Regions from separate parts of the Streptomyces sp. 2P-4 genome, predicted to be linked through region 4. Evidence: riboswitches for the same ligand, from Rfam matches in the RefSeq annotation. Region 4 holds a riboswitch; each other region holds the start of a gene.

Region 1 (7,652 bases), 1.2 Mb from region 4:
GTTCCGGGTTGGGGAAGTCGAAGCGGCAGCCGGCGTCCCACAGCGAGCGCTGGTTGCCGTGGGCCGGGATGCCGCCGGAGCGCTTGAGCAGCGCCGCGAGGTGCATGAGGTTCCACGACATGAAGGCGGTGTTGCGGTTGGTGAAGTCGTTCTCGGGGCCGCCCGATCCCGGGTCCAGGTAGGAGGGGCCGGGCCCGGCCTCGCCGATCCAGCCGGCGTCGGCCTGCGGCGGGATCGCGTAGCCGAGGTGCTGGAGGCTGTACAGGATGTTCATCGCGCAGTGCTTGACGCCGTCCTCGTTGCCGGTGACGAGCGCCCCGCCGACCCGGCCGTAGTAGGCGTACTGGCCGTGCTCGTTCAGCAGGGAGGAGCAGGCGTAGAGGCGCTCGATCACCTGCTTCATGACGGAGCTGTTGTCGCCGAGCCAGATCGGCCCGCACAGGACCAGGATGTCCGCGTCCATGACCCGGCTGTACAGGACGGGCCACTGGTCCGTCTCCCAGCCGTGCTCGGTCATGTCCGGCCAGACGCCGGTGGCGATGTCGTGGTCGACGGCGCGGACGACCGAGGTGCGGGCGCCGGCCGACTCCATGACGGCGCGGCTGCGGTCGATGAGGCCCTCGGTGTTGCTGGTCTCCGGCGAGCGCTTGAGCGTGCAGTTGACGAAGAGGGCGGTGAGGTCGGAGTAGTCGTACGGGTTCGCGGTGTCGGGTTCGGCGGCCACGGCTCCACCCTGCGCGGCCCCCGCCGGCCCCGCCAGCGGACGGCACCCGTCCGGGGGGCGGGCCCGTTCCGCGGCTCCGGCGCACGCCGGTGGGAGCACGGCGGCGGAATCACGCCGGGCCGTGCGCCGGGGGCTCTCCGGGGGACCGAACGGGCGCCGCAAGGGCGGAAACACGCGGCGGAACGGCGGCTCCGGCTGCTCCCGGAGAGCGCGTACGCCGCCGGACGGCCCGGAAGCGGAATCCGGCTCGGGCGTGCGCTCGCCCACACCGGCTTGTTCCGGGTCCGTGCGGGCCATTAGGGTCAGCGGGCCTTGGTGTTCGGGAAACCGGTGGAAGACCGGTGCGGCCCTCGCCACTGTGAACGGGAAGTCCGGCTCCACTCCTGCGGGAAGCCACTGGGCGGCGCGGGGTGATCCGCACCGCCCGGGAAGGCGGAGCCAGGGCGGCATGACCCGTGAGCCAGGAGACCGGCCGGGGCGTGCTGTCCATCCACGAGGTGCTGGAGAGGTCTCCCCACACATGCACATAGCCGAGGGGTTTCTGCCCCCGCTGCACGCGGCCGCCTGGGGCGCCGCGTCCGCTCCCTTCGTCGTCCACGGCGTCCGCGCACTCACCCGCGAGGTGAAGGAGAACCCGGAGAGCACCCTGCTCCTGGGCGCGTCCGGAGCCTTCACCTTCGTCCTTTCCGCCCTGAAGATCCCCTCTGTGACGGGCAGTTGCTCGCACCCGACGGGGACCGGGCTCGGGGCGATCCTGTTCCGGCCGCCGATCATGGCGGTGCTCGGCACGATCACCCTGCTCTTCCAGGCGCTGCTGCTCGCGCACGGCGGCCTGACCACCCTCGGCGCCAACGTCTTCTCCATGGCGATCGCCGGCCCGTGGGCGGGCTTCGGGGTCTACCTGCTGCTGCGGCGGTCCGGCGCCCCGCTGATGGTGTCCGTGTTCTTCGGCGCCTTCACCGCGGACCTGGTCACCTACTGCGTCACCTCCGTGCAGCTGGCGCTCGCCTTCCCCGACCCGGGCAGCGGCGTCGCCGGCGCCCTCGCGAAGTTCGGCGGCATCTTCGCCGTCACCCAGATCCCGCTGGCGGTCAGCGAAGGCCTGCTGACGGTCCTGGTGATGCGGCTGCTGATGCAGTCCAGCAAGTCCGACCTGGTCCGGCTGGGCGTCGCCAAGCTCGCCGGCCGCTCCGACCGGAAGGCGGCGGCGTGATGGGCATGAGCCGGAACGCGAAGATCAACACCCTGCTGCTGCTCGTGGTCGCCGCCCTCGCGGTGCTCCCCCTCGCGCTGGGCCTCGGCGAGGGCAGGGAGGAGCCGTTCGCCGGCGCCGACGCCCAGGCCGAAGCGGCGATCACCGAGCTCAGGCCCGACTACGAGCCGTGGTTCACCCCGCTGTACGAGCCGCCGTCCGGCGAGGTCGAGTCGGCCCTGTTCGCCCTCCAGGCGGCCCTCGGCGCGGGCGTCCTCGCCTACTACTTCGGGGTGCGCAGGGGCCGCCGCCAGGGCGCCGCGGCCGCGGCGGCCATCGCATCGGGCACCCCGGGCGACACGCGCGCGGAGGGCTAGCCGGTGCTGCCGATCGACGTGGCTGCGCACGGCAGCCGCTGGCGCGGCCGGCACCCCCTGGAGAAGGCCCTGCTGGGGCTCGGGCTGACGGTCACGGCCGTGTGCCTTCCGCCCTGGCCCGGCGGGCCCCTGGTCGCCGCGGCGACCCTCGCCGTCCTGCTCGGGCCGGCGGGCGTCGCCGGGCGGCAGCTGTGGCGGGCCTTCCGGATCCCGCTGGGCTTCTGCTTCACCGGTGCGCTGCCGCTGCTCTTCGCGGTCGGCGGCGCGGCCGGGCCCGTGTCGCTCGCACCGGACGGGCCGCGGCACGCGGGCGAACTGCTGCTGCGCACGTCCGCCGCGTCCCTGGGCGTCCTGCTGTTCGCGTTCACCACCCCCGTCTCGGACGTGCTGCCCCGGCTGGTCCGGGCCGGGGTGCCGGCGCCCGTGGTGGACGTGGCGCTCGTGATGTACCGCATCGGGTTCCTGCTGCTGGACTCGCTGGCGCAGGTCCGGCGGGCCCAGGCGGCCCGGCTGGGGCACGCGGACCGGGCCGCGGTGTGGCGGTCGCTGGCCGGGCTCGCAGCGACCTCGTTCGTCCGGGCCTTCGACCGGGCGGCGCGGCTCCAGTCCGGCCTCGCCGGGCGCGGGTACGACGGGGCGCTGCGCGTGCTCGTTCCCGAGGCCGCCCTGTCCCGGCGCTTCCTCGCGGCCTCGGCGGCCCTCATCGCGGGCCTGGTCGCGCTGACCTACACCCTGGAGGGGCTGTACTCGTGAACCCGTTGGTGGAACTGGCCGGAGCGGGCTACGCCTACGAGGACGGCCCGGCGGTGCTGGACGGCGTGGACTTCTCCATCGCCGAGGGCCGGGCGCTGGTCCTGCTGGGCCGCAACGGCAGCGGCAAGACCACGCTGATGCGGCTGCTGAGCGGCGGGCTGCGGCCGGCCTCCGGGGAACTCCTGCTGGACGGGACGCCGGTGGCGTACGACCGGGCGGGCCTGACCCGCCTGCGCAAGGCGGTCCAGCTGGTCGTCCAGGACCCGGACGACCAGCTGTTCGCGGCCTCCGTCGAACAGGACGTCTCCTTCGGCCCGATGAACCTGGGCCTGTCGGCCGCCGAGGTGCGGGCACGCGTCGGGGAGGCGCTGTCCGCACTCGGCATCACCGCGCTGCGGGACCGGCCGACGCACCTGCTGTCGTACGGGCAGCGCAAACGGGCGGCGATCGCCGGGGCGGTCGCGATGGCCCCGCGGGTGCTGATCCTGGACGAGCCGACGGCCGGCCTGGACCCGGAGGGGCAGGAGCGGCTGCTGGACGCCCTGGCGGGGCTGCGCGCCGCGGGGACGACGGTGGTGATGGCGACGCACGACGTCGACCTGGCGGTGCGCTGGGCGGACGACGCCGCGGTGCTGACCCCGGACGGGATCCGCTTCGGTCCGGCGGCGGCGCTGCTGTCGGACCCGGAGCTGCTGGCGGGGGCGGGCCTGCGGCAGGCCTGGGCGCCGGCGGTGGCGGCGTTCCTGCGCTCCGGCGGCCGGCTGGCGGCGGACGCCCTCGGCCCGAAGACGCCGGAGGCGCTGGCCTCCTGGCACTGAGTCCCCGCCGCCGCAGGGGTGCCGGGCGGCCGCTCCCCGCTGCCCGCCGTCCGGCCTCCCTAGGATGGCGGCATGTCCCTGCCGCACGCGATCCTCACCGCCCTGCTGGAGAAGCCCTCGTCGGGGCTGGAGCTGACCCGCCGGTTCGACCGGTCGATCGGGTACTTCTGGTCGGCGACGCACCAGCAGATCTACCGGGAGCTCGGCAGGCTGGAGGAGGCCGGGTACATCCGGGCGCTGCCGGGCGACGGGCCCGTGCGGGGGCAGCGGAAGGCGTACGAGGTCCTGCCCGCCGGCAGCGGGGAGCTGGCGCGCTGGGTGGGCGGGAGCCAGGACCCGAAGGCCATCCGCGACCCGCTGCTGCTGCGCGTCCGCGCCGCGGCCGTGGTGGGGACGGACGGTCTCCTGGCCGAGCTGCGGCGGCACCTGGAGCTGCACCGCCGGCAGCTGGCGCTCTACGAGGCCATCGAGGAGCGGGACTTCCCGCCCGGCCGGGACTCCGACGAGGACCGGCTGCGCCGGCTCGTGCTGCACGGCGGCATCGGGCTGGAGACGTTCTGGCTGCGCTGGCTGGAGGAGGCCCTGGAGGAGGTCGGCGGCATGGCGGACCGCCCGGGCGGCGATCCGGATGCCGCGGGGCCCGCCGACGGGGCGGGCGCGCCCTGACGGGCGTACACGCGGCCGTGCCCCCGCCTGCCCGGACGGGGCGGGCGGGGGCACGGCGCACGGCTCACTTGTTCAGGGACGCCCAGAACTCGTCGAAGCTCATCAGGCCGTCGGCGTCGGTGTCCCGGGCGGCGATCACGGCGTCCGCGACCGGGCCCGTCACGAACGGGTCGCCCATCTGGGCCATGGCCTGACGGAACTCGTCGGCCGTCACGAAGCCGTCGCCGTCCGCGTCGAACCTGCCGAACGTCGCCCGCGCGCTCTCGATGTCCGCCACTTGGGATCCACCCCTTCTCGGTGCTGTCTGACCGGCTCAGGGTAGCGCCGGCCCGGGCGGCTGCGGACTCCGGGTCCCGTTCGCCCGGCAGAAACAAATTCAATTACCGCGCCGTAACCCGGAATCACTGATTCCGGCCGGGAAACCGGACGTGGGCTTGTCACGTTCCGGGGTCACCGCATAACGTACCGGCATTGCCGCCACACCAGGAGCGCAGGGCTCCCAGGGACATGCGGCAAACAAAGGTGATCACAGGTGGCGATCACAGCCGACGCATCATTCGAAGTCCTCCCCTTCACCCGCGCCTGCCGGCACATATGGGAGGACGGCGACCATGTGCTCATCGGAGTCAGCCCCGGAAACAGCTACTTCGGCTCCGACCGCATCGGAAGCCTGGCCCGCTGGGCCTCATCGCGTTTCGCACAGGTCGACTTCGTCTACGCGGACCTGCACGTGGACCGCATGTTCGCGGCGTTCGGGTACAGCCGCGAGCACGCCGCCAGGCGGGCCTCGAAGGATATCAAGGCCGTCCGCCGGCGGGTCCTGAAGGGCGTGGAGGAATCCGTCCGGGCGCATCCGGGCATACGGGTGAGCGCACTGTCCGACTTCCAGTCGAACTCCGTTTACCGACTCCTTCACCGACGCGTCCTGCATTTCCTGGAGACCGACGGCGAATTCCGCAAGGGGTGCGAGGAGATGGCCGTTCATTTCGTCGGCCCCAAGCTGCCGGAAGGCGAATCCATGACGGACGCCCAGTTGCAGGCCTGTTTCGACTACCTCGCAGCCGAACTGCCGTTCTTCCTGGACACGCCGAGCATTCTGGACGTGCCCTCGTCCGTGGCGGCCTACCACGTGCGGATGCCGCTCACCGACCTCCTCTTCGCGCGCGGCGGGGGCCTGCGCGCGACCCGCAACCAGGGCTGCGCCGTCGTCCGGCCGGAGCCCGCGGACCGCGCACCGGCCGAAGGGAGCGCCGATGAGCGGCGGGCAGCCTGACACGGGCCGGCAGCAGGCCGCCCCCCTCCTCGACTTCCCGCTGTCGCGCCGCGGCGACGCCCTCCCCGAGGAGTGCGCCCGGCTGCGCGGGAAGGCGCCTGTCGCCAGGGTCCGCACCCTGACGGGCGACGAGGCCTGGCTGGTGAGCAGCTACGCGCTGGCCAGGCAGGTGCTGGAGGACGACCGGTTCAGCCTGAGGGACACGGCGAACGACGGCGTCCCCCGGCAGTACGCGCTGACGATCCCGCCCGAGGTCGTCGACAACATGGGCACCATCACCAGCGCGGGCCTGCGGGCCGCGGTGATGAAGTCGCTGAACCCGCGCCAGGCGGGCCTTCAGGAAGCGCTGCGGGCCACGGCCCACGCCCTCCTCGACGCGATGGCCGCCGAGGGGGCGCCCGCCGACCTGCGGGCCGCGTTCGCCGACCCCTACTCGGCGGCCATGCACTGCCGGATCCTGGGCGTGCCGTCCGAGGACTGGCGGCGCCTGATGTCCGGGCTGGACGTCGCGTTCATGACCGCGCGCGAGCCGTTCGCCGACTCCGCCCTCAACTGGTACAAGGACGTCGGCTACTTCGCCGACCGGCTGGCGGGGCAGGCCGCCCTGCCCGCCGAGGAGCGTACGGGGCTCCTCGGCCGGTTCGCGGAGCTGAAGGAGTCCGACCCGGAGTCGGCGCACCTCACCGACGAGATGTTCGCGACCGTCGCCGTGTCCCTCTTCGGCGCCGGCGCCGTGTCCACGTCCGCGTTCCTCGTCCTCGCCGTACTGGCGCTGCTCCAGCGGCCGGAGCTCATCGGATGGCTGCGCGGACATCCCGAGCGGATGGGGGTGGCCGTGGACGAGCTGCTGCGCTGGAACCTGTCCGTCGGCGACGGCCTGCCGCGCATCGCGCTCGCCGACGTCCGGGTCGGCGACGTCCTCGTCAGGGAGGGCGAGCTCGTCCTCGTCCTCCTCGAAGGGGCCAACTTCGACCCGGCGGCCTTCGACCGGCCGGAGGAGCTGGACCTGGAGCGCGAGAGCCGCAACGCCCACCTCGCGTTCGGCGCGGGCCGGCACTTCTGCCCGGCCTCCGCGCTGGGCCGGGTGCACGCGATGATCGCGCTGGAGGTGCTGGTGGAGCGGCTGCCCGGGCTGCGGCTCGCCGTGCCCGCGGAGAACCTGGTGTGGCGCACCGGCTTCATCAAGCGCCTGCCGGAGCGGCTCCCGGTCGCCTGGTGATCCGCGCGGGGAGGCGCTGCGGACCGGGCCGCGGACCGGAGCGCCTCCCCGCACGTCCTCAGCGGAAGATGCCGGTGTGGCCGAGGGAGTAGCGGCCCGGCTGGGGGTAGACGGCCAGGCCGTGCGGGCCGCCGCCGACGGGGACCCGGGCGAGCTCCTTGCCCGTCACCGTGTCGATCGCGTAGACCTCGTTGTCGTAGCGGCCGGACAGCCACAGCACCTTGCCGTCGGCGCTGACGCCGCCCATGTCGGGGCTGCCGCCGTCCGGCAGCTCCCACTTCTTCGTGATCTTGTTCTGCTTGAAGTCGAAGACGGACACGGAGCCCTCGCCGCGGTTGGAGACGTACATCTCCCTGGAGTCGCGGCTGACGTACAGCCCGTGGCAGCCCTTGCCGGTGGGCAGCAGCTTCGGCGTCTCGAACCGGTCCCCGCTGAGCACCCACATGCCGTGCGCCATCATGTCGGCGACGTAGAAGGTCTTGCCGTCCGGGGACACCTTCACGTCCTGCGGCATGGCCCCCTCGAAGGGCAGCTTCTGCTGGGCGACGACCTCCATCTTCTCCGTGTCCACCTTCAGCAGCTCCCCGGAGAACTCGCAGGAGACGATGAAGTAGCGGCCGTCCGCCGAGA
Region 2 (7,652 bases), 1.5 Mb from region 4:
CACTCGTACACGCCCGCGATCGAGGCGATCGTCGCCGTCGGCGCGATGGCCAGCAGCAGCGAGTTGCGCATGCCGGTCTCGGCGATCCGGGTGCGCAGCGCCTCCCAGCGCTCCGGCCAGGCCCGCTCGGTGCCGTAGTGGTCGGGGTGCAGCACACCCTGCGCGGTACGGGTCTCCGCCCACGCCGGGACGGGGCCGTGCTTCTCCGCGAGGTCCGCGGAGGCCTCGTACGCCGCGAGCATGATGCGCTCGGCGATCTTCGTGGACAGCGCCTTCGCCTCGGCGGAGTCGAAGGGCAGGCGCAGCTTGAAGAAGACGTCCTGCAGGCCCATCGCACCCAGGCCCACCGGGCGCCACTTGGCGTTGGAGCGGCCGGCCTGCTCCGTCGGGTAGAAGTTGATGTCCACCACGCGGTCGAGGAAGGTCACGGCCGTGCGGACGGTCTCGTCCAGGCGCTCCCAGTCCATCTCGCCGGTCTCGGCGAGCACGAACGCGCCGAGGTTGACCGAGCCGAGGTTGCAGACGGCGGTCTCGCCGTCGTTGGTGACCTCGATGATCTCGGTGCACAGGTTGGAGGAGTGGACGACCGTGCCGGGGAGCGCGGTCTGGTTCGCGGTCCGGTTGGAGGCGTCCTTGAACGTCATCCAGCCCTGGCCGGTCTGCGCGAGGGTGCGCATCATGCGGCCGTACAGCTCGCGGGCGGGCATGGTCTTCTTGGCGAGCCCGGCCTGCTCGGCCTTGGTGTAGGCGGCGTCGAACTCCTCGCCGTACAGGTCGACCAGCTCGGGGACGTCGGACGGGGAGAACAGCGACCACTCGCCGTCGGCGTTCACGCGGCGCATGAACTCGTCGGGGATCCAGTGCGCGAGGTTCAGGTTGTGCGTGCGGCGGGCGTCCTCGCCGGTGTTGTCGCGCAGCTCCAGGAACTCCTCGATGTCCGCGTGCCAGGTCTCCAGGTAGACGGCGGCGGCGCCCTTGCGGCGGCCGCCCTGGTTCACGGCGGCGACGGAGGCGTCGAGGGTCTTCAGGAACGGGACGATGCCGTTGGAGTGGCCGTTCGTGCCGCGGATCAGGGAGCCGCGGGCGCGGATGCGCGAGTACGACAGGCCGATGCCGCCGGCGTGCTTCGACAGGCGCGCCACCTGGTGGTAGCGGTCGTAGATCGAGTCGAGCTCGTCCAGCGGGGAGTCCAGCAGGTAGCAGGAGGACATCTGCGGGTGCCGGGTGCCGGAGTTGAAGAGGGTGGGCGAGGACGGCAGGTAGTCCAGGCGGCTCATCAGCCGGTAGAGGGAGGCGACTTCCTCGACGGCGGCGGCGCTGTCGTCGGCGGCGAGGCCGCAGGCGACGCGCAGCATGAAGTGCTGCGGGGTCTCGATGACCTGGCGGGTGATCGGGTGGCGCAGCAGGTAGCGGCTGTGCAGGGTGCGCAGGCCGAAGAAGCCGAAGCGGTCGTCGGCGCCCTCGGCGAGGGTGTGCTCGACGAGCGCGTCGAGGCGGCTCGCGTGGAGGCGGACGAACTCGGCGGTGCGGTCGGCGATCAGGCCCTCGCGGTGGCCGACCTCGACGGACGCGGAGAAGGAGGTCGAGCCCTGGCTCGCGGCCTCCTCGGCGACGGCGACCGTCAGCAGCCGGGCGGCGAGCCGGGAGTACGCCGGGTCCTCCGAGATCAGGCCGGCGGCGGCCTCGGTGGCCAGCCCGCGCAGCTCGGCCTCGTCGGCGGCGGCGCTGCGGCCGCGGAGCGCGGCGGCGGCGACACGGCCGGGGTCGGTGTCGGGAAGGTCGGCGGTCAGCTCGGTGAGGGTGCGCAGCAGCGCGGCCCCGGGGCCCCCGGCCTCAGCTCCGTGGTCGGACGGGTCGGACTCGGCGCGCGGTGCGGAAGGCGCGATGGTCACGGGGGGAGCTCTCCCTCGCTCGGCTCCGGGGCACCGGCGGTGCGGGCGCGAGCGGGCGCGCGCGGGCAGGGCCCGGCAAGGGCGGCACCGCGCGTCGTCCGCAGGCCCTACCGCGAGGCCCGGACGTGGTCGGCACCCGGTTCGGTCGAGCCGGGCGCACTGTCGGCAGGTCGTCGGACTTCGGTGACACCGATGGGTGTACTTCATACCGTTGCGGGACAGTTCCGGATTCCCACCGGATTCCCCTGCGGCGACAGCGAGGATGAGCATACATGTGGTGGGCGCCCTCTGTGTGACCCCCTAGATGTTGTGTCTGCCTTCGCTGAGCGTGTCCTCACAGCTCCAGTCGGTAGGTGAGGGGCGTCAGCTCCGCCGAGAGTGCCGGACGGGGGTGGGCGCCCGGCGCTATCGTCGGAAGCAGCACCGCCGAGGAAAGCGAGCGAGGCATGACCGTGATGGCTGACCGCCCCCAGATCCTGACCGAAGAGTTCGAGACCCTCGCCCGGATAGCAGCCCGCGAGATCGAGGGGTTGCGTCTGGAGTTGATCGGCGGGAAGTTGGGGGTCAAGGCGATGCCGGATGGGGATCACGACCGGATCGTCGTGTGGCTCGCCCGCATCTGCATGCAGCACCGGCCCGAGCAGTGGCTGCACGTCGAACGCGGACTGAAGGTCGACCAGTACCGGTCGGGTCGCGCGCGCCCCGACGCCTCGATGGCGCCGGATGGCGCTTTCGAGGGTCAGGGGGAGTGGGCCGATCCGGCCCCGGTCCTGATGGTCGTCGAAGTCACTTCGTACGATTCCGACACGGACGGGCGCGACCGCAAGGAGAAGCCCCGCGCGTACGCAGAGACGGGCATCCCCGTCTTCGTCCTGATCGACCGGGACAACTGCCTGGTGAGGGTCCACAGCGAGCCCGACGGGCAGTTGTACGAGACCGTGCGCACCGTCCCCTTCGGCAAGGACGTCGAGCTGCCCGACCCGGTCGGTTTCTCCTTCTCGACCGAGCCGCTCAAGGACTGGGTGCGCTGAGGCCACGCACAACGGAGGTGCCCGCCGGATGACCGGCGGGCACCTCGGTCACGGCAGCCCTCAGCAGCAGCGGAAGCCGCCCCGGGGGTCCCCCTCACGCGCGTCGGTGCGGGCGCGTTCGAAGGCGCGGCGGGTCATGACCTCGGCGTCCGGATCGTGGGAGCGGGCGTGCGCGACGTACCGGTCGTACGCCGCCTCGCCGGAGAACTCCCGTACGTAGTACCGCGCCTTCGCCAGGGCGCCGCGGACGCCGCCGCTCATGCCACCGGCTCCTTCACGCGGCCGCCGCCGGATTCCAGGCCGGCCGCGGCGAGTTCGGCCCGCTCCTCGCGCGTCGCGATGAGCCCGGCCGGTGCGATGATCTTCGACTCGGTCCACGGGACCTCCGAGAGCGTGGCCGACGCGGGGTCGCGGACGGCCTTGACGCAGGTCCGCAGCGCGTCCAGGAGCACGATCAGGATCAGCAGCGCGAACAGCGCCGACAGCACCCCGTCCACGGTGGCGTTGGTGACGATGGTGTGCATCTCGTCCATGTTCTTGGCGGGCTTCAGGACCTGCCCTGCCTCGATGCCCTCCTGGTACTTCTCGCGCTGGGCGAAGAAGCCGACCTTCACGTCGTCCGAGAAGATCTTCTGGTAGCTCGCGGTGAGGGTGACGGCCACGTCCCAGGCGAGCGGCACGCCGGTCACCCACGCCCACTTGAGCCGGCCGGACTTCACCAGCAGCGTCGTGCAGACGGCCAGGGCCACCGCGGCGAGCAGCTGGTTCGCGATGCCGAACAGCGGGAAGAGCTGGTTGATGCCGCCCAGCGGGTCCTTCACGCCGACCCACAGGAAGTACCCCCAGGCGCCGACGACGAGCGCACTGGCCAGCCACACGCCCGGCTTCCAGCTGACGTCCTTGAAGGACTTGTGCACGTTGCCGAGGGTGTCCTGGAGCATGAACCGGCCGACGCGGGTGCCGGCATCGAGCGTGGTCAGGATGAACAGCGCCTCGAACATGATGGCGAAGTGGTACCAGAACGCCTTCATGCCGACGCCGCCGACGACAGCCGAGAAGATCTCCGACATCCCGAGTGCGAACGTGGGCGCGCCGCCGGTGCGGGAGAGCAGGCTGCTCTCCTCGACGTCCTTCGCGGCCTGGGCGAGGTACTCGGGCGAGACGGCGAAGCCGAAGTCGGCGACGGCCTGGGAGGCGCTCTGGACGGTGGTGCCGACGACGCCGGCGGGGGAGTTGACCGCGAAGAACAGCCCGGGCTCGATGATCGTCGCGCAGATCATCGCCATGACGGCCACGAAGGACTCGGTCAGCATCGAGCCGTAGCCGATGACCCGGACCTGGGTCTCCTTCTGGATCATCTTCGGGGTGGTGCCGGAGGAGACCAGGGCGTGGAAGCCGGACAGGGCGCCGCAGGCGATCGTGATGAAGACGAACGGGAACATGGACCCCGCGAAGACGGGGCCGTCGCCGCGGGAGGCGAACTCCGTGACGGACGGCATCCGCAGGGTCGGCATGGCGATGACGACGCCCAGGGCGAGCATCGCGATCGTGCCGATCTTCATGAAGGTGGAGAGGTAGTCGCGGGGCGCGAGCAGCATCCACACCGGCAGGACGGAGGCGACGAAGCCGTACGCGACCATCCAGATGATCAGCGTCTCCTTCTCCAGGGTGAAGGTCGACGCCAGCGAGGACTCGGCGACCCAGCCGCCCGCGACGATCGCGAGCAGCAGCAGGGCGACGCCGATGACGGAGACCTCGGTGACCCGCCCGGGCCGCAGCACGCGCAGGTAGAAGCCCATGAAGAGGGCGATCGGGATGGTCATGCCGATGGAGAAGACGCCCCAGGGGGAGTGCGCGAGGGCGTTGACGATGACGAGCGCGAGCACCGCCAGCAGGATGATCATGATGGCGAACACGGCGACCAGGGCGGCGGCGCCGCCGACGGGGCCGATCTCGTCCCGGGCCATCTGCCCGAGCGAGCGCCCGTCGCGCCGGGTGGAGAAGAACAGCGTCACCATGTCCTGGACGGCGCCCGCGAAGATGACGCCGGCGACGATCCAGATGGTGCCGGGCAGGTATCCCATCTGCGCGGCGAGGACGGGGCCGACCAGCGGGCCGGCGCCGGCGACGGCGGCGAAGTGGTGGCCGAAGAGCACCCGGCGGTCGGTGGGGTGGAAGTCGACACCGTTGTCGAGGCGTTCGGCGGGGGTGGCCCGCGTCTTGTCGACCTTCAGCACGCGGTGCGCGATGAACCGCGCGTAGAAGCGGTAGCCGATCGCGTACGAGCCGAGCGCCGCGGCGAGCAGCCAGGCGGCGGAGACCTCCTCGCCGCGGGAGAGGGCGAGCACGGCCCAGCCGGCGGCCCCGGCGAGGGCCACGAGCACCCATACCGCGATCGACTTCGGGGTCATGCGGCCCGATGCGGAAGGCGAGCCCGGGCTCGCGCCCGGACCCGCCTCGGTGCGTGGTGTACCTGTTGCTTCCGGTTCCGGCATGATCCTCGTCCCCTCGTTGATCATCTGCGTGAGTGCAGGGAATCTACGGGGGCCGCCCGGTGTGCGTAAGCCCCCGTCCGCACAGCGGAACGAGAGTCAACTACGGATCAGACGGCGGGGCGCCGGAGTCGGGCGACGAACTTGTAACGATCTCCGCGGTAGACCGAGCGCACCCACTCCACGGGCTCGCCGTCGGCGTCCAGGGAGTGCCGGGAGAGCATCAGCATGGGCAGGCCGACGTCGGTGCCGAGCAGTCCGGCCTCGCGCGGGGTGGCCAGGGAGGTCTCGATGGTCTCCTCGGCCTCGGCGAGCCGGACCCCGTACACCTCGGCGAGGGCGGTGTAGAGGGAGCTGTACTTGGCCAGCGACCGGCGCAGGGCGGGGAAGCGCTTGGCGGACAGGTGGGTCGTCTCGATGGCCATGGGCTCGCCGCTGGCCAGGCGCAGCCGCTCGATGCGCAGCACGCGCCCGCCCGTGGTGATCTTCAGCAGGCCGGCGAGGGTGTCGTCGGCGGTGACGTAGCCGATGTCGAGGAGCTGGGAGGTGGGCTCCAGGCCCTGGGCGCGCATGTCCTCCGTGTAGGAGGAGAGTTGCAGGGGCTGGGAGACCTTGGGCTTGGCGACGAAGGTGCCCTTGCCCTGGATGCGCTCCAGCCGGCCCTCGACGACGAGTTCCTGGAGGGCCTGGCGGACGGTGGTCCGGGAGGTGTCGAACTCGGCGGCGAGCGTGCGCTCCGGGGGGACGGGCGTGCCGGGGGGCAGCGTTTCCGTCATGTCGAGCAAGTGCCTCTTGAGTCGGTAGTACTTGGGCACGCGCGCGGTGCGAGTGGCCGCCCCGCCCTCCGGCTCGGTGGTCGCCCCTTCGGTGGCCATCGCCGCCCGCCTTCCCGACTCCAGTTTCACTGCCGTCACCGGCTCCTCCGATATGTGCGGTCACATCGTGACACGGGTGGGAGGGCGGGCCTCCTCCCTCCCCCAGGTGTCGGTCCGGTAACGGGACCGGGCCCCCGATCATTAGACCCTTGACACCCCTAAAGGTCTAGGCCAAGCTCCGGTTACTGGTCTACACCAATATGGATCAGATCCCGGCCCAACGGGCAGTAATAGGTGCATGTCACCGCGGCGGGCAAGGGAAGTTGCAGGCAGCATCCCTGAGGAGGGTGGCGTGAAGCGCAAGCTCATCGCGGCGGTCGGTGTCGCGGGCATGATGGCCGGTGTCGCCGCGTGTGGCAACGGTGGCGACGACAAGGGCACGGCCGACGCGGGCGGCGCCAAGGAGATCACCGTCTGGGTGATGGACGGCTCCGCACCCAAGGCCTGGATCGACGAGGTCAACAAGGAGTTCTCGGCCAAGCACCCCGGTGTCACGGTCAAGGTCGAGGTCCAGGCGTGGAAGGGCATCCAGGAGAAGGTGACGACCGCCCTCTCCGAGAGCACCCCGCCGGACGTGCTGGAGCTCGGCAACACCCAGACCGCGGGCTACGCCGTCACCGGCGGCCTCGCGGACCTCACCAAGGACAAGGGCGGCCTCGGCGCCGACGCCTGGCCGAAGAGCATGCTGGAGTCCGCCGAGTACGAGGGCAAGCTGTACTCGGCCCCGTGGTACGCCGCCAACCGCGTCGTCGTCTACGACAAGAAGGCCTTCGAGAAGGCGGGCGTCACCCCGCCGAAGACCCGCGACGAGTGGATCGCCGGCCTGGACAAGCTGAAGGCCGCGGACCCGAACACGCAGCCCATCTACCTGCCCGGCCAGAGCTGGTACGTCCTGGCCGGCCTGATCTGGGACGAGGGCGGCGAGCTCGCCGTCAAGGACGGCGGCAAGTGGAAGGGCGGGCTCGGCACCCCGCAGGCCGCCTCCGCGATGGAGTTCTACAAGAAGCTGCAGTCCTACTCCACCGCCCCCAAGGACAAGGACGAGGCCACCCCGCAGCAGTCCACCGACGTCGTCCCCAAGGGCGGGGTCGCTTCTTGGATCGGCCTCGGCTGGGAGGCCGGCGGTGCCGAGAAGGCGCTGAAGGACGCGGGCAAGGAGGCCGACTTCGGCTACTTCCCGATCCCCGGCAAGACCGCCGACAAGCCCGGCACCGTCTTCCTGGGCGGCTCGAACCTCGCCGTCGCCGAGCGCTCCAAGAACAAGGAGCTCGCCAAGGAGTGGCTGGCCCTGGCCACCGGCAAGGACCAGATGACCAAGTACGCCGCCGAGGTCAAGGGCTCGCTGCTGCCGAACCAGGCCGC
Region 3 (7,652 bases), 720 kb from region 4:
GGTGGAGGTCGACGAGGAAGGCCGACTCCTCGAGGGTGTCGGTGCCGTGGGTGACGACGATGCCGTCGACGCCGGGGTCGGCGAGGACCTCGTGCACGGTGTGCAGCAGGGTCAGCTGGTGGGCAGTGGTCAGCCGGGGGCTGTTGACGCTGAAGAGGTCGATGACCTCGACGGTGACCCCCTCGGGGAGCGGCGCCGTGGCCATGACCTCGCGCCCGTCGGCGTCGGCGGCGAAGCCGGAGCCCTGCCAGCGGCTGGCTATCGTGCCGCCGGTGCTGATGACGACGATCCGCCCCATGGCCACCCTTTCCCGCGTGCGGGTGATAACTCGTACTGATGTGCTGAGACACAGCACTGCGGGCAATGATAGGCGTTTCGTTACGCAATGCGATTGCCGCTGCCGCCCTGCGGGACGCGCATCCGTGGTGGATTATTGCTCCATGGACGCCATCGATCGTGAAATCTTGCGCGAGCTCCAGGCCGACGGTCGGCTCAGCAACCAGGAGCTCGCCCAGCGGGTGGGCCTGACCCCGTCCCCCTGCATGCGGCGCGTCCGGCAGCTGGAGCAGGACGGCGTGATCCGCGGCTACCGGGCGGTGATCGACCCGGAGGCGGTGGGGCGCGGCTTCGAGGTGCTCGTATCGGTGGAGGTGCGCCGCGACCGGGAGGCCGTCGAGGCGTTCGAGGCGGCCCTGCAGGACATCCCGGACGTCATCGAGGCGTACCGCCTCTTCGGCAGCCCCGGCTGCCTGCTGCGGATCGCGGTGGTGGACCTGCGCGCGTACGAGCGCCTGTGGATCGAGAAGCTGACCGCGCTCTCCGGGGTCACGGAGGTCAACTCGCAGATCATCATGAAGCGGATCAAGGGGCCGACGGGCCTCCCGGTCTGAGCCGCAACCGCCGCCCGGAAGACCGGTATGCGCGGCCGCGCCCACCCTGCCCCTCCGGAGGAAACACCCATGAGAACAGCCCTGTTGGGGACGGGCGAGGTCTGCCACGTCCTCGCCCCCGCCCTCCTGGCGCGCGGCCATGAGGTGGTGGTGGGGACCCGCTCGCCCGGCGCCACCCTGGAGCAGAACGCGGCGTACGCCCGCGTGGCCGCCCGGCTGCCCGCGTTGAAGCTGCGCACCTTCGCGGACGCGGTGCCCGGGGCCGACCTGGTCGTGAACGCGATCGACGGGCCCTCCTGCGTCGCGGCGCTCACCCCGCTCGCCCCGGCCCTGGCCGGCCGCGTGGTCATGGACGTGTCGAGCCCGCTCGACTGGTCCGTCCCGGACGCGGCCCTGGACCCCGTGGACACCGACAGCCTCGGCGAGCGCCTGCAGCGGGCGCTGCCGCAGGCCCGGGTCGTCAAGACGCTCAACACTCTGGCCGCAGCCGCCATGGCGGCCCCCGGAGCGATCGGCGACGGCGACCACACCGTGTTCGTCAGCGGTGACGACCCCGACGCCAAGACCCTGGTGGGCGGCCTGCTCCGCTCCCTCGGCTGGAAGGACGTACTCGACCTCGGCGGGATCCGGACCGCCCGCGCCACCGAGATGATGCTGCGGATGTGGATCGACACCGCGACGGCGCTGGGCACCCCGCTGTTCGGGTTCAAGATCGTCCGCTGACCCGCTGACCCGCTGACCCGCGGAGCCTCGGGGCCAGCCGGACGCCGGGCCGAGACGAGTCGTGCGTACCGGCCGAAGAGGTACGGGACGGCGGCAGCGGGGGAGCCCGCCCCTGGCCGGCCGCAGGGATGCGGCGGGCGGTCCGGACGGGGGCGGGCCGGCGGTGTCAGCGGAGGGTGAGCGGGGTCCCCGAGACGAGGTGCGTCAGCTTCTCCGGGTTGCGGACGAAGTAGAGGCCGGTGATGCGGGCGTCCTCGACGCGGACGGCCATGACGCCGTCGAGTGCGCCGCCCAGGTACACGGCGAGCGCGGGGCTGCCGTTGACCTCCGTGGGCTCCCAGGCGATCGTCTCCTCGACCTTGGCGGAGCCGCCGAGCCAGTAGCGGACGATCTTCTCGGCGCCGACGACCGGGCGCAGCGCGGCCCGCTTGACACCGCCGCCGTCGCTGAGCAGGACGACGTCGGGGGCGAGCACGTCGAGGAGGTCCTGCGGGTTGCCGGTCTCGACGGCGCGCCGGAAGGACTCCAGGGCGGCCCTGGTCTCCCGCGCGGAGGCCGTCCTGCGGGGGCGGCGGGCGCCGACGTGCCGGCGGGCACGGTGCGCGATCTGGCGTACGGCGTCGGGGCTCTTGCCGACGGCCTCGGCGATCTCCGCGTACTCGACCTCGAAGACCTCGCGCAGGACGAAGACCGCGCGCTCGGTCGGGGAGAGGCTTTCCAGGACGAGCATCATCGCCATCGACATGCTCTCGGCGAGTTCGACGTCCTCGGCGACGGCCGGGGCGGTGGCCAGCGGCTCGGGGAGCCACTGGCCGACGTACGCCTCACGGCGGCGCTTCACGGCGCGCAGCCGGTTGAGCGCCTGCCGGGTCGTGATCCGCACGAGGTACGCCCGCCGGTCGCCCACCTGCCCCAGGTCGACCCGGACCCAGCGCAGCCACGTCTCCTGGAGGACGTCCTCGGCGTCGGCGGCGGAGCCGAGGATCTCGTAGGCGACGGTGAAGAGCAGGTTGCGGTGGTCGACGAACGCCCGGGTCGCCGGGTCGGTGCCGTGCTCGGTCATCTCCCGGTCCTCTCAGCCGTGCGCCCGGGGGCGGACGGTCCCCCCGGCCTTCGGCGGGTACGCCGCGTGCGGCGCCCCGGTCAGGCGGTGCCTGCGCTGCGGCACGCCGAAGGTCGGGTGGGAGGTGCCCCACAGGGACATCGACACGATGGCCTCCTTGACGCGCGCGGCCTTCCGGCCGGCCACGGACTTCGGCTTCGGCCGGGCCTCGTGGTCGACCAACTGCAGGATGCCGTCGCGGCGCCCGAGGCTGATGTGGTTGCCGAGGTAGCTCAGCTTGACGTTCCTCGGCGCCCTGCGGCCGGTCAGACGTGCCGTGATCGCCTCCACGGCCTGCCTGCCGGTGTATCCGGCCGAGGCGCAGGACATCGGCAGCGGCAGGCCGTTGTCGCCGGTGGCGAAGGCGCAGTCGCCGACGGCGTAGACGTCCGGGTGCGAGACCGACCGCATCGTCCGGTCGACGACGATCCGGCCGTCCTCGGTGACGTCGAGACCGCCGGCGGCGGCGAGGGGACTGACCGCGAACCCGGCCGTCCACACGGTCGCGTCGGACTCCAGGACCGCGCCGTCGGCGCACCGCACGCGCGCCGCTTCGACGGCCGCGACCTCCGTGTGCTCCCGCACGGTGACGCCCAGCCGGTCACAGGCCCGGCGCAGGTGCTCGCGGGCTCCGGAGGACAGCGTGGCGCCGAGCTCGCCGCGGGCCACCAGGGTCACGGACAGGGCGGGCCGCGACTCGGCGATCTCCGTGGCGGTCTCGATGCCGGTCAGCCCGTCGCCGACGACGAGCACCCTGCCGCCGGCGCCCTGCCGGGCCAGGCCGTCCAGGCGCTCGCGCAGGCTCAGTGCGGAGGGCCGGGCGGAGACGTCGAAGGCGTGCTCGGCCGCACCGGGGACGCAGTGGCGGGCCCCGTGGCTGCCGAGGGCGTAGACGAGCGTGTCGTAGCCGAGTTCGGCGGCGCCGTCGGGGCCGGCCACGGCGACGACCCGGCGCTCCGGCTCGACGGCGGTGACACGGGCCTGCCGCAGCCGGACCGCCGTGCCCGCGAAGACCTCGGAGAGCGCGGGAGCCGCGATCTCCTGGCCGGCCGCGAGCTGGTGCAGCCGCAGCCGCTGGACGAAGTCCGGTTCGGCGTTGACCACGATCAGCTCGGTGTCCGCCGCGGACAGCCGCCGGGCCAGCATTCCGGCGACGTGGGCCCCGGCGTAGCCGGCGCCGAGGACGACGATGCGGTGCTTCACGATGTGCGCTCCCCTCGGATCGGTGACGCCCCGAGGCACGAGCAGCACGACTGGGCTGCCTGCGGCCTTCAGGGCTTTGCGCCCTCAAGACACCGAAGCCCAGGCTGCTGTGACAGCATGTGACCCACCTCACCCCACGCACGACAGCCAAGGCCAGGGCCCGGCCGCTGCCGCCCCGCAGTCGCCTGCGGCGACAGTCGCCGAACCGTCCGTCCCCGCGCCGTGCCCCGCCTCAGGCCCCCGCCGCGAACGCGACGAAGCGCGCCCAGCCATCCCGGCCGACCGCGAGGGCGGGGCGGGTGGCGTCCTTGGAGTCGCGTACGTGGACGGCCTGCGCGGTGACAGCGACCTCGACGCAGCTGTCACCCTGGCTGCCGCTGTAGCTGGACTTGGACCACGCCAGTTCCGTCGTGCTCATAGTTCTCCTCGGAGTCGCTCCAGCAGACCCCGCGAGTCCTTGGCGTTCAGGGCCTGCGAGCGCAGTGTGTCATAGCGCTGGTGGAGCAGACTCACCTCTTTCGGATCGGAGATCAGGCGGCCGTTCTGCTGCCCTTCGGAGTAGCCGAGCCGCTGCCCCCTAGGCGTTTCCAGGAGTTGAAGCGGCCCGTCCAGGCACGCGTGCAACCCGGCCTGCAACGGCACGACCTGAAGCGTCACGTTCCGCGGGGCGCTCAGCTTCAGGACGTGGTCGTACAGCTCCCGCATCTGCTGCGTGCTCCCGAACCGGCGGCGGAGGACGTGCTCTTCGACGATGAAGCTGAACGGTGTCGTCGGCCGTTCGCACAGCATCCGCTGCCGTTCCATCCGGCTGGCCATGAAGTCCGCCAGCCGGTCGTCCGGCACCACCGGCACGGTTCCCTCGAACACGGCGCGCGCGTAGTCCTCCGACTGCAGAAGACCCGGCACCAGCCGGCACTCGTACGTGCACAGGCTCACCGCCGTCTTCTCCAGCCGCGCCCACTGCCGGAACCAGGCGGCGAGCCCTGCGTCGCCCCGGCTCAGGTGCGGGGCGGCCTTCCTCAACGCGCCCGTGTTTCCCGTGGCTTCCTCGGCGCGGTCGACGAACGACTCGTCCGGCATCCGCCGCCCCAGCTCCACCGATTCCACGGTGTGCCGGGAGAAGCGGACCAGTTCCCCGAACTGCACCCTGCTGAGGCCCGCGTGCTCGCGCAGGGCCTGGACGACGGCTCCGAAGGTCCGCAGACTGTCCGAGGGGCCGGGCTCCCGTTCCGTCTCGCAGGACGCCACCAGGTCGTCGTTGTCGCCCGCCTCGGCGTGCGTCGTCATCCGCGGCCACCTCCAGGTCCGTACGTACAGGTCGTATCCCCGCGATCGACAGCACCCAGGGTGGCGGCCGGCGCGCCGTACCGTCCACCGAATGTGCCCGTACGCTGACGCACCGTACGGGCCCCTGTACTGGATCACGACGGTCCGACCGGTGGGGCGGCCGGAGCTCGATGCCGTGCGCCCCGCCCTGTCCTGAACTGCCGTGCCCTGTGGCTGAACGCACAGGGGCGGGTCTGGCGGGGCGGCGGGCGGTCTGCGATGCTTCCGTCCGTCAAGCGACGGCGGAACGAGGAAGCCGGTGGGATTCCGGCACGGTACCGCCACTGTGTAGGGGGAGCGACTCCGCCCCAGGCCACCGCCCCGTCCGGGGTGGGAAGGCCGGAGAAGCTGTGATCCCGAGTCAGGAGACTCACGCCGTCGCACCTCGATGCAAGGGGCGGATTTCCCCGGGAGAGGCGGTGGCACCCGTGTGCCTGCGTTCGTGCGGAGGCGGCCCCGTGCTGCCCGTGCTCCGGCCTGACCGGCCCGACCGGCCTGACCGGCTTCACCCACAGTCCCGTTTCCCCGGGTTCTGACCCCCTGCGGGTTCCTTCCCCCACGCCGCATCCGCGCACCGCAGTGCCCTCACGCGCGGCCGACGAACGCCACCAGGAGTCACTTTGTCCGTACGATCCGTCATGCCCGGCCGCCGTCGGGCCACCGCGGCGGCCTTCGTCGCCGCCGCCCTCACGCTCACCGCCTGCGGCGGCGACGCCGGCACGACAGCCGGCCCCGAGGCGCGGGCCGAGGGTGAGGGGTGCATCAAGGACTTCGACCCGGCCAAGGACTACTTCCCGGTGAAGTCGACGGTGAAGCACGCCGAGAACTTCACCCTCCGGTACGAGAAGAGCTACCAGGTCCTCACCGTGAAGGAGCCCTTCCCCAAGGGGAAGCCCGAGTCGTACGTGCTGGTCAAGTGCGGTGCTCCCAAGCCGGAGCTGACCGGTGAACTGGCGTCCGCGCAGCAGGTCACCGTGCCCGTCAGGAGCCTGTACTCCGCCTCGACGACCCACCTGCCGCTGCTGACCGAGACCGGCACCCTGGACGTCCTGACCGGAGTGGCGAGCAGCGCGAACATCTCCTCCGCCCAGGTGATCGAGCGGGTGAAGGCGGGCAGGGTCACCGAGTACGCCAAGGACCGCACGCTCAACGCCGAAACCGTCATCGGGGCGAAGCCGGACGTGCTCATGACCCAGGGCACCGACGACCCGCAGTACCCGAAGCTCCGCCAGGCAGGCATCGCCGTGGTCGCCAACGCCGAGTGGCTGGAGGCCAGTCCGCTCGGCCGGGCCGAGTGGGTCAAGGCGATGGCCGCGCTCACGGGCGCCGAGAAGCGGGCGGGCGAGGTGTTCGACACCATCGAGGGCGACTACCGGAAGGTCGCGGAGAAGGGCGCCCAGGCGGCCAAGGCGGGCAAGCCCGTCGAGGTGCTGCCCGGCACGATGTACCAGGGCACGTGGTCCATGCCCGCCGGAGGCAGCTACGCCGCCCGGCTGATCAAGGACGCGGGCGGCACCTACCCGTGGGCCGGCGAGGCAGGCACCGGCGGCATGCAGCTGAACTTCGAGGCCGTGTACGCCAAGGCCGGCCAGGCCCCGGTCTGGATCGCCGACCAGAAGTGGAAGTCCACCGCCGACGCGGTCAAGGCCGACAGCCGGTACGGGCAGCTGAAGGCGGTGTCCGACGGCGCCGTGTGGACGAACACGAAGGCGCTCGGCCCCGGCGGCGGCAACGACTACTTCGAGCGGGGCGTGCTGCGCCCGGACCTGGTCCTCGCCGACCTGTTCGCGCTGATGCACCCGGACCAGGCCGAGGGCCACTCCTTCACCTTCTACCAGCCGGTGCCGAAGGCGTGACGACACATCAGACGACCGTGCCGGCACCCGCGCCGGCAGCGGCCCCGGACGCGGACACTCCGCCCGCGGGGCCGCGGCCGGTGCGGCGGCGCCTCGCCGTCGTCCTCGCACTCGCGGCCGGCACCGCCGTGCTGTTCGTCCTCGCCATCGCCACCGGCTCCCATCCCGTGCCGGTCGCCGAGGTGGTGCGGGTGCTGTTCGGCGGCACCCCCGAGGACCCGCGGTGGACCGTGATCGTCGAGCAGGTCCGGCTGCCGCGGGCGCTGACCGCCTGCGCCGTCGGCGCCGCCCTCGCGGTGGCCGGCGTACAGATGCAGACCCTGTTCCGCAACGCGCTGGCGGACCCGTTCTCCCTCGGGGTGAGCTCGGGCGCGAGCATGGGCGTCGCCACCGTGGTGGTCGGCACCGGCGGGGTCGCCGGCAGCTTCACCGGAGACCTGGCCGGCCTCGGGCGCGTGGGCGTCGTCATCGCCGCCTCGCTCGGTGCCGCCGCCGTCCTGGCCCTCGTCCTGCTGCTCTCCAGGTGGGTGCGGTCGGCCGTCACCCTGCTCG
Region 4 (7,652 bases):
CGCCCCCTCACGGTGCCTGTTCTGCTGCGGCTTACCGAGGCCTTCGGCGTCGACCCGGGCTTCTTCTCCGAGCGGGATACCAGCCGCCTCGTCGCCGACCTGCGCGAGGCCCTGGCGAGCGAGGTCGCCGAAGCCCGGGTCTCCCCCTCGGACCTGGCCGAACTGGCCGCCCGGATGCCGGCGGTGGCCGCTGTCCTGCTGGACCTGGGACGGCGCAGCCAACTGCTGGCGGAGCGGCTCGCGGACACCGCGGACGGACGGGACGGCGGCCCGGCGGCGCCGCGCTCACCGCACGAGGAGATCCGCGAGTTCTTCTACCGGCGGCAGAACTACCTGCACGACACCGACGGCGCTGCCGAGGAGCTCGCCCGGGAGATGGGCGTCCGCCCCGGGGAAGTCCTGCGGGCGCTGTCGCAGCGACTCACCGAGCACCACGGGATCCGCCTCGCCACCGACTCGGACCGCCTCCACCACTTCGACGGCCGTACCCGCGTCCTGCACCTGTCCGGCCGGCTCCGGCCCGGCCAGCAGGCGTTCCGGATGGCCACCCAGCTCGCTCTCCTGGAGCACGGGGCCGAGCTGGACCGGCTCGCCGCGGAGGACTTCGACCCGGGCTCCCCCGCCCACGGCCTGGCGCGGATCGGCATCGCCAACTACTTCGCCGCCGCGCTGATCCTCCCGTACCGTGCTTTCCACACGGCCGCCGAGGAGTTCCGTTACGACATCGAGCGGCTCACCGACCATTTCGGGATCGGCTACGAGACCGTCTGCCACCGCCTGAGCACCCTGCAGCGCCCCAGGCTGCGCGGGGTCCCCTTCTCCTTCGTCCGCGTGGACCGGGCCGGGAACATGTCCAAGCGGCAGTCCGCCACCGGATTCCACTTCTCCCGGGCCGGCGGCACCTGCCCACTGTGGAACGTCTACGAGGCCTTCGCCGCGCCCGGCCGCATCCACGTCCAGGTCGCCGCCATGCCCGACGGGCAGCGCTACCTGTGGACCGCCCGCGCCGTCACCCGCCACCGCGGCGGCTGGGGCGAGCCCGGCAAGACCTTCGCGATCGGCCTGGGCTGCGAGATCCGCCACGCGCCCAGGCTCGTCTACTCCGACGGCCTCGACCTCGGCAACGCCTCCGCAGCCACACCCATCGGCATGGGCTGCCGGCTCTGCGAACGGCTGGACTGCCCCCAGCGCGCGGTCCCGCCGCTGGGCCGCCCGCTCGCGGTCGACGAGAACAGCAGCACCTTCATCCCGTACCCGGTCGCCCACGACCGGGGGTGAGCGGCGGCCCCATGCGCATGTTCCGACGGCAGGCGCGCGGCCGGCGGCTCTGGACTTCCTGCTGGAGCGCAAGGGCCGGGAGGCCGTCCTCACCCTCAACCGGCGCTGCGCCCGCCGGCCTCGGAGCCATGTCCGCCCCAGCGCTCGACGGCCCGGTGCCGGACGCGGAAACCGTGTCCGGCACCGGGTGGTACGGATCAGGCGTCGTCGCCGGCGAGAGCGGCTCGAACCTCACGGGCGGCGGCGACCAGGTTCTCCAGGGAGGCACGGGTCTCGGTCCAGCCACGGGTCTTCAGGCCGCAGTCGGGGTTGACCCACAGCCGCTCGGCCGGGATGGCCTCCAGGCCTGTCCGCAGCAGACCGGCCGCCTCCCCGGCGCTGGGGACGCGCGGTGAGTGGATGTCCCACACGCCGGGGCCCGCCGCGCGGGGGTAGCCGTGGGCGGCGAGTTCCCGCGCGACCTGCATGTGGGAGCGGGCGGCTTCCAGGCTGATGACGTCGGCGTCGAGGTCGTCGATGGCCTGGACGATGTCGCCGAACTCCGCGTAGCACATGTGGGTGTGGATCTGGGTGTCCGGCCGGACCCCGCTGGTGGTGAGCCGGAACGCCTCGGTGGCCCAGGCCAGGTAGTCGGCGCGGTCGGCGGCCCGCAGCGGCAGGGTTTCCCGGAGAGCCGGCTCGTCCACCTGGATCACGGCCGTCCCCGCGGCCTCCAGATCGTTCACCTCGTCCCGCAGGGCGAGCGCCACCTGGCGGGCGGTGTCCCCGAGCGGCTGGTCGTCCCGTACGAAGGACCAGGCGAGCATCGTGACCGGCCCGGTGAGCATCCCCTTGACCGGCTTGGACGTCAGGGACTGCGCGTACGAGGTCCAGCGCACCGTCATGGGCTCGGGGCGCGAGATGTCCCCCGCCAGCACCGGAGGCCGGACGTAGCGCGTGCCGTACGACTGCACCCAGCCGTGCTGCGTGGCCAGGTAGCCGGTGAGCTGCTCGGCGAAGTACTGGACCATGTCGTTGCGTTCGGGCTCGCCGTGCACCAGGACGTCGATGCCGGTCTTCTCCTGGAAGGAGACGACCTCCTCGATCTCGCCCTTGATCCGTGCCTCGTAGCCCGCCGTGTCGATCCGTCCGGCCCGCAGGTCGGCGCGGGCCGCGCGCAGCTCGTCGGTCTGCGGGAAGGAGCCGATCGTGGTGGTCGGCAGCAGCGGCAGGCGCAGGTGCGCCCGCTGGGCGGCGGCCCGCTCGGCGTACGGCCGGCCGCGGCGCCCGTCGGCGTGCGTGACGGCCGCGGTGCGGGCCCGTACGGCCGGGTCGTGGGTGAGGGCGGATCCGGCGCGGGAGGCCAGGTCGGCCCGGTTCGCGGCGAGTTCGGCGGTGATCGTGTCCGTGCCCCGGCCGAGCCCGCGGGCCAGAACGGCGATCTCCCGGGTCTTCTGCCGGGCGAACGCGAGCCAGCGGCGGACCTGCGGGTCGAGGTCGCGCTCGGCGTCGGCGTCCAGCGGAACGTGCAGCAGGGAGCAGGAGGCGGCGACGTCCACCCGGTCGGCGAGGCCGAGCAGCGTGCCCAGGGTGGCGAGGGACTTCCGGAAGTCGTTGATCCAGATGTTGCGGCCGTTGACGATGCCCGCGACGAGCCTCTTGCCGGGCAGGCCACCGACCGCCGCGAGGTCGTCCAGGTTGGCCGCTCCCGCTTCCGTGAAGTCGAGCGCCAGGCCCTCGACCGGAGCCGCGGCCAGGACGGGCAGGGCCTCGCCCAGCCTGCCGAAGTACGAGGCGACCAGCAGCTTCGGCCGGTCGGCGGCGGCGCCCAGCTCCCGATAGGCGCGGGCGGCTGCGTTCAGATCGGCCGGGGTGCGGTCCTGGACGAGGGCGGGCTCGTCGAGCTGCACCCACTCGGCGCCGGCGGCGTGCAGGTCGGCGAGCACCTGCGCGTAGACCGGGAGCAGCCGGTCCAGCAGGGTCAGCGGCTCGAAGTCCGCTGACACTCCGGGAGCCGGCTTGGCCAGCAGCAGGTAGGTGATCGGACCGACGAGGACCGGGCGGGCGGTGTACCCGAGCGCGACGGCCTCCCGCAGTTCCGCCACCTGCTTCACGGAGTTCGCGGTGAACACGGTGCCCGGGCCGAGCTCAGGTACCAGGTAGTGGTAGTTCGTGTCGAACCACTTGGTCATCTCCAGCGGCGCCACGTCCTGCGTGCCGCGGGCCATCGCGAAGTATCCGTCCAGGGCGTCGGCTTCCACCGCCCCGCGGTGCCGCTCGGGAGCAGCGCCGACCATGACGCTGGTGTCCAGCACGTGGTCGTAGTGCGAGAAATCACCGGTCGGTACTTCGTGGATACCGTCCTCGGCCAGCTGCTGCCAGTGCGAGCGCCGCAGGCCGGCCGCGGTCTCCCGGAGGGCGTCGGCAGTGACGCGGCCCTTCCAGTAGCCCTCGACGGCCTTCTTCAGTTCGCGGTTCCGACCCTGGCGGGGGTACCCGTACACGGTGGCTCGTGCTGCCGCGGCTGCGGGCTTGGCTGTCACGGAACTCTCCTTCGCGAGATGTGTCCAGGAACATCCCGGCAGCGGGACGCGGACGCGAAGGAACGACGGAACGGGCGGCCGACGCCGCGGACGGAGGCCCGCACGTGCCGCTCGCTGTGTACGCCGACCCGCCCACGAGGTCACCGGGATGTCCGCACACGGAATCGTCCGCGTGCGGGCAACGGGCAGGTCTTCGGACTCGCGGGCACGCCTGCCGGTTCCCCGGCGGGCACCTACTGGCCGTCGCTTCCCAGGACCGTTGTCCGGTCCCAGTGCGTATGACGGCGGTCGTTCCCGCTCACCGCTGCGGGGCAGTCCCGGATTCCCACCGGGTTCCCTCTTGCGACGCATCCCGCCTGGAGGGCGGGGCGAACCAGCTGCACCGGCCACCCTAGGCCGCACGCCCGCTCAGCGGCGACCCGCTTCCACCATCCGGACACGGAAACGAGATGCCCCCGTCGATGCGCGCGCCTTCCTGACGGGCCGGGACCCGCACAGAGCGCGTCGCCGTCGGAGAGGCGCCGCGGCGCGGCTGCACCGGCCGACGGCCCTGCCGCGGTCCGGGCCGGGTGGTCATCGTGTCGGTCCTTCGGTTTCGACGGAGGCCAGGAACTTCCGCTGGTCTTCCAGGAAGCCGTCGGCGAACAGGGCCCTCGGCGCGCACAGCGCGGTCAGGGTGAGGCGGAGTGCGGAGTTCTCGACGTCCTGCCTGACCAGGCCGTGCGTGGCGTCCGGGTAGCGGCCGACGCGCAGCGCGGGCCCCGGCAGCAGCCGCCGGTAGGCGGCCTCGGTGTCGGCGGTGTCCACGTTCATGTCGTGTCCGGCGAGCACCAGCAGGACGGGCACCCCGCGCAGCGCCGGCAGGTCGGCGCTCGCGTCGGCGGTGTGGTTCTTGGAGACGAACCTCCAGCGGGCGGCCGTCATGCCCTGCGGATCGCCGACGGCGCGTACGTACTCCTCGTACGGGGCGCCCCGCCCGAGCAGTTCCAGGCCCGTCTCGCGGCGGCGCAGGGCGGCGGCGACCTCGGCGTCGGAGGCGCCGTCGCGGCGCAGCTCGGCGAGGAGGTGGTAGCGGCCTTGCCGGTGCCAGTTGACGGCGGGTGAGACGGCGATGACAAAGCGGATGCCGGGGTTCTTGGCGGCGATCTTGGGCAGGACCCAGCCGGCCTGGCTGGCGCCCCACAGGCCGATCCGGCGGCTGTCGACGTCCGGCCGCTGCCGGGCCCAGGCGATGGCGTCGACGGCCTCCTGGGCGCGGTCGTCCATGGACTGGTCGAGCCAGTCTCCGGGCGAGCCGCCCACGCCCGGCTTGTTCCAGGACAGCGAGGCGTATCCGGCTCGGGCGAAGGACTCCCAGATCGGCCGGTAGAAGGTGTCGTGGGTGGCGTCGACGGGGCCGTCCCCGTGCACGAAGACCACCAGCGGGAAGGGCCCCTTCCCCTGTTCGGGCAGGGCCAGCACGCCGTCCAGGGTCCGGCCGTCCCGGCGTACCGTCACAGCCTCCTCGCGCAGGTCGTAGGTGTGCTGCCAGACCACCAGCCCGCCCAGGCCCGCCGCGGCGACCGCCAGTGCGGCCAGCGCCGCGAGCACGGCCCGCACCACCCGGCGGCGGCGCGTGCTGCGTCTCGATGCCATCTGCCCCCCAAATATCTATCGCTCTTCAAACGATCGTTCTCATTACGACCGTACTATGATCGTGCGCATACCGCGAGGAGGAATCATGGACTCAGCCGTTGCCATCCGGCGCAGCGTGCCCCAAGGCGCCGGGGAGCAGGTCGCCGAGTTGTACTGGGAGGCCTTCGGCCGCAAGCTCGGCGCCGCCCTGGGCCCGCCCGAACACGGCCGCGCCTTCATCGCCCGCCACCTCCACCACGACCGCGCCGCCGTCGCCCTCACCCCCGACGGCGACCGGGTCGTGGGCGTGGCCGGCTACCAGCTCGGCGGGCGGGGCCTGACCGGCGGCGGCGTGCGCGACGTGCTCTCCGGCTACGGGCTCTTCCGCGGCCTCCCCCGGCTCGCCGTACTGGCCCTGCTCGAACGCAACCCGGAGCCGGGGGAACTGGTCATGGACGGCATCGCCGTCGACCCCGCCCGCCGGGGCACCGGCATCGGCGGCCTGCTGCTGACCGAGATCGCAACCATCGCGGCCGAACACGGCTGCTCCCGGGTCCGCCTGGACGTCATCGACGTCAACCCGCGCGCCCGCGCCCTGTACGAGCGCCACGGCTTCACCGCCGTACACACCGAGCAGACCCCGTACCTCAAGGGCCTCCTGGGATTCGGCGCGGTGACTACCATGCATCGCGCCATACCCGGCACCAGCACCGGCAAGGAGCAGCAGCCATGACCAGCAGGCCTCCGGCAGCTTCCGCAGCGGAGCCCGCCGCACCGGAGATCGGGACCCGGACGCTGGTGTTCGGCCTCGTCCGCGAGGACGGCACCGTCGACGCCGGCGAGCTGTACGCCGTCGCCGAAGCCCTCGGCATGACCGACCAGCAGGTCCGGCTGTGCGTCAAACGCCTCGTCGCCGATGGCCGGTTCACCCAGGAGGGCCGCGGCCGCAAGGCGCGACTGCACGCGACCGCCGACCCCACCGGCTCCATCGCGCCGGACGTGGAGTACGTCCGGCACGCCTACCGGCAGGACCAGGGGCTCGCCCCCTGGGACGGAACCTGGCACCTGTTCGCCTTCGCCATCCCCGAGACCGCCCGGCAGGCCCGCGACACCCTGCGCGACGCCCTCCTCCACCTCGGCGCGGCCCCCCTCCAGGGCGGCCTCTACGTCAGCGCCAACGCGATCGGCGACCTCGTCGAGGCCCACGCCCGCCACCTGGGCGTCCTGCCCTCCCTCACCCGCCTCACCAGCCGCGATCTACGGGTGGGCGAGGAAACCGAGCCCACCCGGCTGGCCGCCCTGCTCTGGCCGATCCGGCCGATCGCCGAGCGCCACGAGGCACTCGCGGCGCTCGCCGCGGCCCGCCTGGCCAGACTCTCCGAACCGGCAGCCGCCACCGGGACCGAACGGCTGACGTACGCCATCGAACTGGCGGCGGCCTTCACCACCGCGATGGACCCAGACCCGCTGCTGCCCCCCGAGCTGCTCCCGCAGCCCTGGCCCGGCACCCGCGCTCGCGCCCTGGCAGCACGCTGCTGGGACGCCCTCGCCGCAGAGGAGGACGAAGCCGACGGCCGTCTGCGGCTGTTCCGCCTCTACGACCGCGCGGTCACCGCGCCCCGGCCGGGCCCACCCGAGTGAACCCGCCCCACGCCTGTTCCATGGCACGGACCACAGGTTACCGACCAGTAGGGATCCTGGTGGGGAAGATGCCGGGTGGCGGATCGATGAGCCGGTGCGACGAGCATCGACCGCGTGCGCGCACAGCGGCGCCTCCCGCGGCTCCGTGTACCGCCACTTCCCGGCGGGGAGAACGCAGTTGACCGACGAGGCGGTGGCCTTCGCCGGTGATGTCACGGCCGCCCGGCTCGATGCCGCAGCACGCGCCGGTGATCCGCCGGAAGCGGTCGACGCCTTCTTCGCGACATGGCGTGCCCGGCTGGTCGACAGCGGCTCGCGCACCAGGCCGTCGACGCACAAAGGCCGTTCTCTCGTGGAAGAGAGAACGGCCTCCGACCTGCGTATTCGCAAGTCGGGACGACAGGATTTGAACCTGCGACCCCTTGACCCCCAGTCAAGTGCGCTACCAAGCTGCGCCACGTCCCGTTGTGCTTCGGGCTGCTCCCACCTGGGGTTCTGCCCTGCGGCACATGCAGAAGATTACCCCACGTCGAGGGGTGCGCATGCACGGGTATCCGGAGCGGGGGAGGATGGCCGGGTGGTGGGACGGGATCGGGA

The links. Region 4 has a riboswitch for cobalamin ahead of metE (5-methyltetrahydropteroyltriglutamate--homocysteine S-methyltransferase). Riboswitches for the same ligand answer to the same signal wherever they lie in the genome.
Region 1: linked by a shared signal. The riboswitch ahead of MUK52_RS09170 (energy-coupling factor ABC transporter permease) and the one ahead of metE (5-methyltetrahydropteroyltriglutamate--homocysteine S-methyltransferase) in region 4 are both predicted to bind cobalamin.
Region 2: linked by a shared signal. The riboswitch ahead of MUK52_RS10310 (ribonucleoside-diphosphate reductase subunit alpha) and the one ahead of metE (5-methyltetrahydropteroyltriglutamate--homocysteine S-methyltransferase) in region 4 are both predicted to bind cobalamin.
Region 3: linked by a shared signal. The riboswitch ahead of MUK52_RS07065 (ABC transporter substrate-binding protein) and the one ahead of metE (5-methyltetrahydropteroyltriglutamate--homocysteine S-methyltransferase) in region 4 are both predicted to bind cobalamin.

Annotation. Positions count from the first base shown of each region.
Region 1 covers NZ_CP095011.1:2,196,518-2,204,169, forward strand. The annotation lists gene MUK52_RS09165 (flavodoxin family protein) at 1-724, opposite strand, end outside; cobalamin riboswitch at 1,021-1,215, shown strand; gene MUK52_RS09170 (energy-coupling factor ABC transporter permease) at 1,245-1,937, shown strand; gene MUK52_RS09175 (energy-coupling factor ABC transporter substrate-binding protein) at 1,943-2,293, shown strand; gene cbiQ (cobalt ECF transporter T component CbiQ) at 2,297-3,046, shown strand; gene MUK52_RS09185 (energy-coupling factor ABC transporter ATP-binding protein) at 3,043-3,864, shown strand; gene MUK52_RS09190 (PadR family transcriptional regulator) at 3,937-4,530, shown strand; gene MUK52_RS09195 (EF-hand domain-containing protein) at 4,595-4,807, opposite strand; gene MUK52_RS09200 (tRNA-dependent cyclodipeptide synthase) at 5,063-5,803, shown strand; gene MUK52_RS09205 (cytochrome P450) at 5,784-7,022, shown strand; gene MUK52_RS09210 (YncE family protein) at 7,081-7,652, opposite strand, start outside.
Region 2 covers NZ_CP095011.1:2,467,508-2,475,159, reverse strand. The annotation lists gene MUK52_RS10310 (ribonucleoside-diphosphate reductase subunit alpha) at 1-1,892, opposite strand, end outside; cobalamin riboswitch at 2,040-2,162, opposite strand; gene MUK52_RS10305 (Uma2 family endonuclease) at 2,339-2,923, shown strand; gene MUK52_RS10300 (YbdD/YjiX family protein) at 2,984-3,184, opposite strand; gene MUK52_RS10295 (carbon starvation CstA family protein) at 3,181-5,334, opposite strand; gene MUK52_RS10290 (GntR family transcriptional regulator) at 5,526-6,290, opposite strand; gene MUK52_RS10285 (extracellular solute-binding protein) at 6,583-7,652, shown strand, end outside.
Region 3 covers NZ_CP095011.1:1,704,249-1,711,900, forward strand. The annotation lists gene MUK52_RS07030 (asparaginase) at 1-298, opposite strand, end outside; gene MUK52_RS07035 (Lrp/AsnC family transcriptional regulator) at 441-890, shown strand; gene MUK52_RS07040 (NADPH-dependent F420 reductase) at 960-1,613, shown strand; gene MUK52_RS07045 (RNA polymerase sigma-70 factor) at 1,780-2,676, opposite strand; gene MUK52_RS07050 (NAD(P)/FAD-dependent oxidoreductase) at 2,689-3,918, opposite strand; gene MUK52_RS07055 (DUF397 domain-containing protein) at 4,151-4,336, opposite strand; gene MUK52_RS07060 (helix-turn-helix domain-containing protein) at 4,333-5,205, opposite strand; cobalamin riboswitch at 5,458-5,631, shown strand; gene MUK52_RS07065 (ABC transporter substrate-binding protein) at 5,865-7,100, shown strand; gene MUK52_RS07070 (FecCD family ABC transporter permease) at 7,097-7,652, shown strand, end outside.
Region 4 covers NZ_CP095011.1:980,547-988,198, forward strand. The annotation lists gene MUK52_RS03985 (short-chain fatty acyl-CoA regulator family protein) at 1-1,278, shown strand, start outside; gene metE (5-methyltetrahydropteroyltriglutamate--homocysteine S-methyltransferase) at 1,476-3,800, opposite strand; cobalamin riboswitch at 3,980-4,180, opposite strand; gene MUK52_RS03995 (alpha/beta hydrolase family protein) at 4,374-5,435, opposite strand; gene MUK52_RS04000 (GNAT family N-acetyltransferase) at 5,521-6,147, shown strand; gene MUK52_RS04005 (PaaX family transcriptional regulator C-terminal domain-containing protein) at 6,144-7,055, shown strand; tRNA gene MUK52_RS04010 (tRNA-Pro) at 7,447-7,520, opposite strand.